Regions from separate parts of the Aliivibrio thorii genome, predicted to be linked through region 1. Evidence: predicted binding sites of a transcription regulator. Region 1 holds the regulator's gene; the other holds the start of a gene.
What was found. The regulator CRP, encoded in region 1, controls carbon source genes, mostly activating them, when cyclic AMP is high. The targets are predictions, from matches to a motif close to TGTGANNNNNNTCACA.

Region 1 (6,076 bases):
GGCTTATTCTGATGGTTTTGGTCCTAAGCCAGGTGATATCTCTCATCTTGAATACAATAATCTTGCAGAGCTTGAAGCGCACATGTCAGAAAAAACCTGTGCAATTATGATGGAGCCATTGCAAGGTGAAGGTGGATTAATTTCTCCTACATCAGAATTTGTAGAAGGTGTTAGATCACTGTGTGATAAATACAACGCACTGCTTATTTTTGATGAAGTACAAACGGGTAATGGTCGTACTGGTGACTTTTACGCGTACCAAGGCTTAGGCGTTACGCCTGATATTTTAAGTACTGCAAAATCACTGGGTGGTGGTTTTCCAATTGGTGCCATGCTAACAACGACAGATCTGGCTCAACACTTAAAAGTGGGTACACATGGATCAACTTATGGTGGTAACCCATTAGCATGTGCTGTTGCTGAAGCCGTTGTGGAAGAAGTGGCAAAGCCAGAAACATTGGCTGGCGTAAAAGAGCGTGAGCAATGGTTCCGCGATGGGCTAGAAGCGTTAAATGCAAAATACGATATGTTCGCAGAGATCCGCGGCAAAGGCTTGCTACTTGGCGCCGCATTAAATGACGCATGGCAAGGCCGTGCTCGCGATGTTCTTGTAGCAGCAGGCGAACAAGGGCTAATGGTTCTTGTTGCTGGAGTCAATGTTGTTCGATTTACTCCGTCGCTAGTTATTACTAAAGAAGACGTAGAGCTTGGTTTTGAGCGTCTAGATAAAGCACTTGCGTCATTAAATAAATAGATTCACATAAGGAGTTGGGCAACACCAGTAGATAGGGTTGCCTTTCTTTTATTTAGAGTAATCATCTAGTGCTCACTCCAATAGATAGTCTTGAAGTTTTATCTATTGGACTTAGCATAGTCTACGCAACATCGCATCGGAGGGAATATTGATGCTTGTTATTCGTCCTATCACTCAGGAAGATTATCCTGCACTTCATCAGTGCGCTGTGGAATCAGGTCATGGGTTCACCTCGCTACCCGTTAACGAAGAGCAATTACGAAATCGAATTGATCACTCCATAGATAGTTTTGAAAAAGAAGTTCAAGAGCCTGGAACAGAAGGTTACCTAATGGTTGGCCAAGATTCAGTAACGGGGGAAGTTACAGGAACTACAGGAATAGAAGCTGCGGTTGGTTTGGATTCTCCCTTCTATAATTATCACATCAGTAAAGTGGTTCATTTCTCACGTAAGCTCAATGTTAATAATGTCGTGAAGGTACTGACTTTTGGTAGCAATTACACTGGTAGTACTGAGATCTGTACGCTTTTCTTACGCCCAGAGTTTCGTGAAGGCCTCAATGGACGTTTAATGTCTAAGGCACGTTTTTTAATGATGGCGGAACATCCGCATCGTTTTTCAGACACTATTTTTGCAGAAATGCGTGGTGTTTCTGATGCAGAAGGGGAGTCACCATTTTGGAAATGGCTGCAAAAACACTTCTTCTCAATTGATTTTACTGAAGCGGATTATCTAACGGGTATTGGATATAAAGGATTCATTGCTGATCTTATGCCTAAGCTACCAATCTACGTTAGCTTATTAAGTAAAGAGGCTCAGGCGGTTATCGGTAAGGTGCATGACAACACTAAACCTGCTCTAAGACTATTAGAAAATGAAGGTTTCCGCTGTCGAGGTTATGTCGATATTTTTGATGCAGGGCCAACGGTTGAATGTGATTTACGCAGCATTGAATCGGTGCGAAATTCATTTAAAGCTAAAGTGATCATCACAGAGCATAACAGCTCACAGCAGTATTTAATTGCAAACACATCGTTTGAGAATTTCAGAGCAACAGCAACCACCGCCGCTTATGATAAAGCGACTGATACCGTTCATTTAACGCAAGAAGCGGCAACGGCATTGCAAGTAGAAGTCGATGATTACGTACGTTTATTAGCTCAATAGGGGATAAAGGATATGACACATTGGATTGCAGGGGATTGGGTTTCAGGACAAGGTGAAACCATACAATCAGTAAGCCCATACAACAGTGAAGTGGTGTGGGAAGGAGACAGCGCAACCAAAGAGCAGGTTGAGTCTGCCGTTAGTGCGGCACGTCATGCCTTTATTGAGTGGAAAAAGCAGCCTTTTGAAGCGCGCCAAGCGGTTATCGAGCGCTTTGCTGAATTGGTAAAAGAGAATGCTGATAAAGTTGCGGAAGTTATTGCAAAAGAGACGGGTAAACCTTTCTGGGAAACAAAAACCGAAGCGGGAGCTATGGTGGGGAAAATCGCGATTTCCATTCGTGCTTACCATGAAAGAACGCCACATAAAGAGCGTGAAGCAGCAGGGAATAAAATTGTACTAAGACATCGCCCACTAGGAGTAATGGCTGTCTTTGGACCGTATAACTTCCCAGGACACCTACCAAATGGTCATATCGTTCCTGCCTTACTTGCGGGTAATACCGTGGTATTAAAACCTTCAGAGCAAACACCATGGACTAGTGAAGTGATCATGAAGTTATGGCAGCAAGCTGGTTTACCTAACGGTGTGATTAATTTAGTGCAAGGTGCTCGTGAAACGGGTGAAGCACTGGCTAGCGCTAAAGGGATTGATGGCTTGTTATTTACTGGTAGTGCGAATACTGGACATATCCTACATCGCCAATTTGCAGGAGATACAGGGAAAATGCTGGCCCTAGAAATGGGCGGCAATAATCCGATGGTTATTTCAAAAGACTTTGGTGATCAAGAAGCGACGGTTTATACCATTATTCAGTCAGCTTTTATCAGTGCTGGTCAGCGTTGTACTTGTGCTCGTCGTCTGTATGTGCCAAAAGGCCAAGCTGGAGATGAGTTAGTTGTGCGTCTTGTTGAAGTCGCAAAAAACATTGTGGTTGATCAACCGTTTGCTGATAATGCGCCATTCATGGGACCGCAAATATCAGTCGCTGCGGCAGAGTTTATTTTAAATGCTCAGAAGAATTTACAAGCTTTAGGTGGTGAATCACTGCTTGAGGCGAAAAGCTTAGGTCACGCCTTTGTTTCTCCGGGCATTATCGATGCCACTAATGTTGCTGAATTGCCGGATGAAGAATACTTTGGCCCATTATTGCAAATAGTACGCTATGAAACGTTAGAAGAAGCGGTAGAGCTTGCTAATGACACTCGTTATGGTTTATCGGCAGGCCTTGTTTCAACGAATGACAATGAGTGGGAATATTTTGTAGAGCATATTCGTGCAGGTATTGTAAATCGTAACCGTCAATTAACTGGAGCAAGTGGTGACGCGCCATTTGGTGGTCCGGGTGCATCAGGCAATATGAAACCAAGTGCTTACTATGCGGCAGATTATTGTGCCTACCCAATGGCCTCAATGGAAGGCGATACCTGTGAAATTCCCGCTCAACTGTCTCCGGGTTTAACTTTATAAGAGGTGATAGGCATGAATAACGTAACGTCTTTATTTTCGTCATTATGGCAAGATTATATTGCTCGTTTATCCCCATCGGCAGGAAGGGTTCATCAGTTATTATCTAATGGCGATGAATTGATTAACGATCACATTGCATTACGTACGTTTAATTTGCCTAAGGTTGGCTTGCAAACGTTAGCCGCCCCATTTTTAGCAATAGGGTATAAAGCGTGTGAGACGTATGATTTTGAGACTAAAAAACTCAAAGCACAGCATTTTGAGCATCCAGATCCTAATGTGCCACTTGTTTTTATTAGTGAGATTTTAGTTGAAGAGCTATCGCTTGAGACTCAGAACATTATTCATGCTTTGGTTGAACAGGTGCCAGCGCATTATTTTGCGACCAGCGATTTTCTTTCAGCGGGCCGTCCTTGGGCGTTAAGTTTTGAGGAATATCAAATCTTAGCAAAAGAGAGTGAGTACGCTTCTTGGTTAGCTGCTCATGGCTATGGCGCAAATCACTTTACGGTTTATGTTAATCAGCTTGAAGCGTTTGCTGAAGTGGTTGATGTGAACCAACACTTACGTGATGCTGGTTTTGCAATGAACGAAGTGGGTGGTGAAGTGAAAGGCTCTCCTGAGGTTTACTTAGAACAGTCATCAACCATGGCCGATAAAGTGAAAGTGAGCTTTACTGAGGGTGAGTTTGACATCCCTGGTGGATTTTATGAGTTTGCTAAGCGTTATTCGCTACCTAATGGCAAGATATATACAGGATTTGTCGCTGCATCTGCTGATAAAATTTTTGAAAGCACAGACAGTTAATTCTAAAATTTAGGCATAAAAAAACGCAGCTCAAGAGCTGCGTTTTTATTTGTTTAAGATAAGCGTTAAATTAACGAGTACCGTAAACTACAATTGTTTTACCGTGTGCTGAGATCAAGTTTTGCTCTTCAAGCATCTTCAAGATGCGGCCAACAGTTTCACGTGAACAACCTACAATTTGACCGATCTCTTGACGAGTGATCTTAATTTGCATGCCATCTGGGTGAGTCATTGCATCTGGTTGTTTAGCTAGATTCAATAGAGTCTGAGCGATACGGCCTGTAACGTCTAGGAATGCTAAATCACCTACTTTTTGGCTAGTGATTTGTAGACGAGTTGCCATTTGAGCAGAAAGACGCATCAGAATATCTGGGTTTACTTGAATAAGCTGACGGAATTTCTTAAATGAAATTTCAGCCACTTCACAAGGGCTTTTAGCACGAACCCATGCTGAACGTTCTTGACCTTCTTCAAACAAGCCAAGTTCACCGATGAAATCACCTTGGTTAAGGTAAGAAAGGATCATTTCCTTTCCTTCTTCATCTTTGATAAGTACAGCAACAGAACCTTTTACGATGTAGTAAAGAGTCTCAGCTTTTTCACCCGCGTGAATCAAAGTACTTTTTGATGGGTACTTATGAATGTGACAATGAGATAAGAACCACTCTAATGTTGGATCTGTCTGAGGTTTACCTAGAACCATACTTTATACTTCCTCTGCGTTTGCCAAGTAGGCGATGTCCATTTTAAAATAACTGAGCCAAATATCAGTTTGGCCTATACAATATGGTTATCGGAACAAGGCTGCATGTTCGTTGAGATAATTGATAAAATCATACCCTGTTTCGCAACCGATTTCTTGACTTTGATCGTATGAATAGTGCGACCAAGGGCACAGTTTCGTGAAATGGATCATGAGTTTTCCTTTTATGTAGTAAAGAGGCTTTTATGAATGCTGAAGTTAAATGGATTGATGGATTTACTTTCTTAGGTCAATCTCAATCAGGTCACTCTGTGGTAATGGATGGAAATGGTGGTGAAAAAGCCCCAAGCCCGATGGAATTAGTGTTAATGGCCGCTGGTGGATGCAGTTCTGTTGATGTTGTTGATGGTCTAAAATCCGCAAATCAAGAAGTACTTGGTTGTGTTGCAAAGCTATCAAGTGAGCGTCGTGAAACTGCGCCGAAGCTGTTTACTCATATTAATATTCACTTTGAAGTGAGTGGCGATAACCTTAATCCTAAGGTGGTTGAGCAAGTCACCGCTGATTCATTACAGAAATATTGTTCGGTGTGTTTAATGCTAGGTGAAGGCATTGAGGTGACGCATTCTTGGGAAATTATTGCTTAAATAATTCTTTGCAAAGAAAAGCCTCATACATTTTGATGTATGAGGCTTTATTTTTAACTCGTAATAATGAACTGATAATTACGAGTATTAGTCGTCCATTATAGAATAAAGCGACTTAGATCTTCATCTGCGACTAGATCACCCAAGCGAGAGGTAACGTAAGCTGCATCAACAGTTAGGCTTTCACCGTCTTTTTCAGATGCATCGTAAGAGATCTCTTCCATTAGACGTTCCATTACAGTATGTAGACGACGTGCGCCAATGTTTTCTGTGCTTTCGTTCACTTGGAATGCTGATTCTGCAATACGAGTAATGCCATCTTCAGTAAACTCAAGATTAACATTTTCTGTCGCTAATAACGCGATGTATTGTTCTGTTAACGAGGCATTTGGTTCTGTCAGGATACGTTTAAAGTCGTTCGCAGTTAATGCTTCAAGTTCAACACGAATAGGCAATCGACCTTGCAATTCAGGGATAAGATCCGATGGCTTAGCCATTTGAAATGCACCTGAAGTGATAAATAACAT
Region 2 (6,076 bases), on a different replicon from region 1:
TTTAAGGTCTCAATACGCTGATACAGGTCGGCAAGTAGTTTCTCTTTATCTTCTTTTAATTCTGTCAGCTGTGCTTTCTTAATTGCATCAGAAAGGCTTTCATACCAACGTTCACAAAAGAAACGAGGAAACATTGGATTAATTAACCCCTTGTTGTTGTTAATCAACTTACTCGCTTCAATATAAAATGAGGAGTGCCATTCTAACTTAATAACAACACTATCTATTTTCTGATAAAACTCATCTTCGGTCCAATGAATTACTTCTTGATATAATGCCAACTCTTCTTGAATACGTTCAGTCTCACACACTTTTGTCATTTTGTGTTTAACCTTACCTCTCCATTTTAAAATATGATTTTTAATGGTTGGCTTAATGTTAGGGTTTGATTTCGCTGCAGTTAAAAATTGAGGTCTAGATAAAACCTCCGCGATCGAAGAATCTATCATCCCTGATTCTGCAACCATCATAACTAAATTTAACGCGTCAGCACCTAACATACATTTCCTTATGAGTAATAATACATGATTATACTAAGAGTAATATTCACTAAAGTTTAGTACTCTACGGCTTGTGCTCTCAAATTGAGTTTTACAATCTTCAATTCGTTGAGCTAATAACTGTAGACTACTTTCAATAACAGACGGTAAATTCTCTTCAATAAAGTTATGTGGAAGTGCCGCATGGAATTGAGTTCTACTTTTTCTTAACTGATGATCAGCCTCATTCAATTTTGAATTGTTTAAAGCAATACTCTGTTCCCACTCTTCAAATTGGCTTTGCTCTGGATTATTATGACCGACCATACCAACAAGAACAGAGCGATTTGCGATATCTTTGATTACCAACCTGGAATCTGCATCCAATTCTAAATTCAACGCGCATAAATTTGGATTTTGATTCACATAACCATAAACAACAGCTTTGCCTTCTTTCATTTGCTTTGATATGTCATCAGGATTTACATAAACCCAACGGCTATCGCCCTTTTCACTCTCTGAAACAGACATATTCGATTGCAGCATAACTAACTTAATTAATTGATGAGCAGAACCTACGCTGTATCTTTTACCTTTATGGAAATCAAATTCAAAGCTTTCTTTTTTCATTAATCGATTACCCGTAGCTTCAATATGAAAATTAATACTTTGTTCAACTAATATCGCCGCTTCCATCTCAATAACATCAGCTTGTATCATCTCAATATTCATCGATACATTTTTTTGATCAAATGCTTTTTCTGAAGCAAATTTTCGAATGCTGTCCCTTACTTGTTCACGGTTTTCAGGCGTAGTCCATAAACAGTCTTGCAGCAACAACAGATCCATTGGATTAATTTCATCACGTCCACTGAAAAATGCCGATGCTTTCAGTAGTTTTACTGATTTTTTCCAACGGCGATCGGATACATAAAGATCATCATCATAAGATGAGTTATGTTTCTCTAGCATTGATTTAAGTTCAAAAAGCTTTTCGAATACTTCTTCAGATAGAGTTAAGCCATCAAACTCTTTTTGCCATTGATGATACTCTGTATCTGTAACGACTAATGACGGATCTACTTCTGTTTCTTGAATCGTCCCAGTCATTAACATCGACTTAAAATTGTTTTTATTTTGAATACGATTCACGAACACGCGAACTAACATTCGATCGTAAAGTGCATCCAAACCGCTGTCTTCATCTGGTAGTTCATTAGATGCAGAAATCAATAATCGCATAGGAACGGGAAGAATTTCACTGCCATTTTTAAATGTTTTTTCATTAACAACGGTTAGTAAAGTATTTAAGATTGCAGGGCCTGCTTTCCAGATCTCATCTAAAAATACAACCTGAGCATTAGGTAAATAACCTTCAGTCAAACGTACATACTTACCATTGTCTTTTAATTCTTGAATTGATAATGGACCAAAGACTTCTTCTGGTGTTGAGAACCGCGTCATTAAATACTCAAAATAACTGCTGTTATCAAAAGCCTTAATTAAACGCTTTGCAATTAAGCTTTTTGCTATACCTGGAGGACCAAGCAAGAAAACACTTTCTCCCGCAAGCGCGGCAAGCAAACACAGCCTCATTGTGTCTTCTCTCTCATATACACCATCAGACAAGGCGGTTGTCAGTTTTTGGATTCTTTCTGATAACAATGCGCGCTCTGCACTGGTTCTTATTGAGTTACCTTGCATTACATTCCCTTACAATTCTGATCGTATATGATATTGAGTATAATGTAATTCCTTTACTCATTATAGTTACATATTTCCATAATCGCTTAATAAACAATCACTTTAACTAATCAATTAGTCGTAATTTAGAAATTTTGCTCTTTTTGATATGCATTTTTTTATCGTTACCTTTAACTCTATCACTAAGATCTTTTAATCAGAAGTGAGTCATATTAGTCGCTGGCGTATGTAAAAAGATGTGGTCGACATTATTTTCACATACATAAACACTATGCTATCGTCTATAAAAATAGCACTAAAATAATAACAGCCTAATGATATTTTAAACATTACGGTTAACGCAAGGAAGTAACATGATTGATTTTCGCTCAGATACAGTAACAAGACCAACCCAAACCATGCGTGATGCAATGGCAAACGCCTTAGTTGGCGATGATGTGTATGGAGATGACCCAACAGTAAATGAACTTGAGGCATGGACAGCAGAGCGACATGGCTTTGAAGCGGCTCTTTTCACCTCATCAGGTACTCAAGCGAACCTTTTAGGTTTGATGGCCCACTGTGAACGTGGTGATGAATATTTATGTGGCCAACAAGCGCATAATTACAAATATGAAGCCGGTGGCGCAGCAGTTTTAGGATCAATCCAACCTCAACCAGTAGAGAATAACCCTGATGGTTCATTATGCTTTCAAAAGCTAGAAGCTGCGATTAAACCAGATGACTTTCATTTTGCACGAACCAAGCTGCTTAGCTTAGAAAATACCATTAATGGTAAAGTCCTCCCTCTTAGCTATTTAGCCGAAGCTCGTGAGTTCGTAAATAAGCATAATTTACAACTTCACCTTGATGGCGCCCGTGTATATAACGCCGCAGTCGCACTAAATGTCGATATTAAAGAGATTGCACAGCATTTTGATAGTATGACTATTTGTTTATCGAAAGGCTTATCAGCACCTGTTGGCTCTTTATTATTGGGCACTAAAGAGTATATCCAAAAAGCACGGCGCATTAGAAAAATGTTGGGCGGCGGCATGCGTCAGGCAGGAATTCTAGCTGCTGCTGGTAAACTTGCTTTAACTGAACAAGTTCCACAACTCGCGGTCGATCATAGCAATGCTAAATATTTAGCAGAACAACTTAATAATGTGAGTGGATTTTCGGTCAATGTAGAGCACATTCAAACTAACATTGTATTTGCTCGCTTAGATAACAAAGTCGATATACATACGATTGTTCAACACGCTCAAGAGAAAGATATTTTAATTTCTGCTGGTAACCCTATTCGTTTTGTTACTCATAAAGATATTTCAAAACAAGATATTGATACGTTTGTTGAGTTTCTAAAAAGCGAAGTCTAGTTGCAGATTAATACTAATTCTTTTAGGCAATCATTAGAAACTTATCTCAATGGTTTGAAAAGATAGTCAAATAAAAAGAGCAGCTTAGTGGCTGCTCCTTTGTTTCCATACATACAGTAATATTTTAGCCTTCAATCACTTTCATCAGTAATGACCCATCAAACATTGCTTGCTTAACAAGCGCAGCTCCCGGCATTGTCGCTTGTGTATAAAAACGGCTTTCAACTAACTTTGTATCTTTAGCATACAAAGGCAATACTTGATTTTGTATTGCATCCATTATAACAGGATAAAGAAGTTCTTTAGAAAGGTTTATCTCACCACCAATCAATACAATTTCAGGGTTAAACAAGTTCACCATAATGGCAATCGCTTCACCAAGATTATGCCCTAACTCAGTAATGACTTGTTTTGCTAAAATATCGCCTTCATTAGCAGCTAGACAAATATTTTCTATCGTAATCACATTGCCTTTCAATGACGTTTGGTGCCCATTATTAATCAGGTTTGTTACTTGATCTCTAAGCGCTTTAGCACTGGCTACGGTTTCAAGACAACCTGAATTACCACAATGACAACGAGCGCCTAATTTATTGATTTTGATGTGCCCCATCTCACCAATATTACCCGTTCTACCTTGTAGGACTTCACCATTCATTATGATACCGGCACCAACACCGTGATGAATGGAAACAAGAATTGAATTATCATAACTTTGAGAGTTACCAAACAACTTTTCAGCTAATGCCCAACTACGAGTGTCGTTACCAATAAAGACAGGCAAACCTGTAGCTTCATAAATTTTAGGACCAAGAGGCAAATTATTCACGTTGTAATGTGGCATTTGAATAACAAGCCCTTCAGAAGAAATAACTAACCCCGGTAAAGAGACTGAAATACTTGTTATCCTGCCTAAAATACGAGAATGTTTTTGAAAGAATAGTTCAATCTCGGCAAGTAACTTCGCGAGTAACTCATCTTGTTCTATTTCTTTAATCGTTTGCCTTTCTTCAATAATTTGCTCACCGCCAAGACTGTGCAACGCGATAGTAAGGTAGCCTCGTCCTAACCGTAAAGACAAAAACTGCCAGCCTTCATTATCAACTTCTAAACCAATCGCAGGTCGACCACGACTATTTGCTTCTTGTACCTGCATTTCTTTGATAAGGTGTGCGTCAAGCAATTCGCGTGTAATTTTAGTAATACTAGCCGGAGCTAAATTACTTTGTTTAGAAAGGTCTATTCGAGAGATAGGACCAAGTTGGTCAATAAGCTTATAAACCCGTCCAGCATTTACTTGTTTTAAGTGATCAATGTGTCCGGGTTGGGCCACGTACATGTGTATCTCCAGTAAATAAATTTGTGTCTAATTTCATTTTTTTACTTTGCGAACAAATTGTGAAGTCTAAGTATTAACCTACGTGATAAGTATCACGAAGATTATGAAATATTTACTGAAAATGCGACTTTTGCACGTATTTCACCTACGATTTTTTATAGTTTTTTATTTGAGTAAAATAATTATGTCAGCGCCATCATTTAAAATTAATGAGTTATTCGAAACCATTCAAGGTGAGGGTACATTCACCGGAGTTCCTTCTATTTTCTTACGCTTACAAGGCTGTCCTGTTGGTTGCTCTTGGTGTGATACCAAACAAACGTGGGAAGTTGAGCTAAGTGATAAAACAGATTTAGCAACAATTTTAGCGAAAAAAGAAGATGCGCCAAGCTGGACAGAGCTAACAAGCACTCAAATCATAAACATGCTTAATGAACAAGGTTATACAGCAAAGCATATCGTTATAACGGGTGGTGAGCCATGCATGTATGATTTAACACCATTAACAGAAGAGTTAGAACAACATGGTTACCGTTGTCAGATAGAAACCAGTGGTACCTACCCTATTTTGACCTCAGTTAGCACGTGGGTGACAGTGTCACCAAAAATCAATATGAAAGGTAAGCTTCCTGTATTAGAACAAGCCTTAATGCGCGCAAACGAAATTAAACATCCAGTGGGAACAACAAAAGACATTGAGCAACTAGATACCCTGCTTGAGAATATAAAATTATTGGACGATGTTACGATTGCCTTGCAGCCTATCAGCCAAAAACCACGAGCTACCGAACTTTGTATTGAAACCTGCATCAAAAGAAATTGGCGACTTTCTATACAAACACACAAATATTTAGCGATTGCGTGATACTTTTTTACAATTTCCTTGTTTGAATCATGGAATTGTCATCATTCTCGATATATGTTTAGTGGATCACAGAATAAACACAATAACATCCATTTTGGAGATAATATGTCTAACAGACTACGTAGAACAAAAATCGTTACCACTCTTGGCCCTGCAACTGATCGTGATAATAACCTTGAAAAAATCATTGCCGCGGGTGCAAACGTTGTTCGAATGAACTTTTCACACGGTAGCCCAGAAGACCACATCATGCGCACTAAGAAAGTACGTGAAATTGCGGCTAAACTAGGTACTCACGTTGCTATTCTTGGTGACCTTCAAGGTCCTA

Region 2: mlc (sugar metabolism global transcriptional regulator Mlc) is a predicted target of CRP. The motif match lies at 4,965-4,980, and genes of this name have one in related genera.

The regions. Positions count from the first base shown of each region.
Region 1 covers NZ_CM170654.1:305,803-311,878, forward strand. Annotated here, with positions in the region: gene AC2IP4_RS01435 (aspartate aminotransferase family protein) at 1-754, shown strand, start outside; gene astA (arginine N-succinyltransferase) at 906-1,922, shown strand; gene astD (succinylglutamate-semialdehyde dehydrogenase) at 1,935-3,392, shown strand; gene AC2IP4_RS01450 (DUF1338 domain-containing protein) at 3,405-4,199, shown strand; gene crp (cAMP-activated global transcriptional regulator CRP) at 4,270-4,902, opposite strand; gene AC2IP4_RS01460 (OsmC family protein) at 5,148-5,549, shown strand; gene hslU (ATP-dependent protease ATPase subunit HslU) at 5,648-6,076, opposite strand, start outside.
Region 2 covers NZ_CM170655.1:1,293,121-1,299,196, forward strand. Annotated here, with positions in the region: gene viaA (ATPase RavA stimulator ViaA) at 1-500, opposite strand, end outside; gene AC2IP4_RS20045 (ATPase RavA domain-containing protein) at 534-2,183, opposite strand; gene ltaE (low-specificity L-threonine aldolase) at 2,540-3,544, shown strand; gene mlc (sugar metabolism global transcriptional regulator Mlc) at 3,669-4,883, opposite strand; gene queE (7-carboxy-7-deazaguanine synthase QueE) at 5,068-5,748, shown strand; gene pyk (pyruvate kinase) at 5,854-6,076, shown strand, end outside.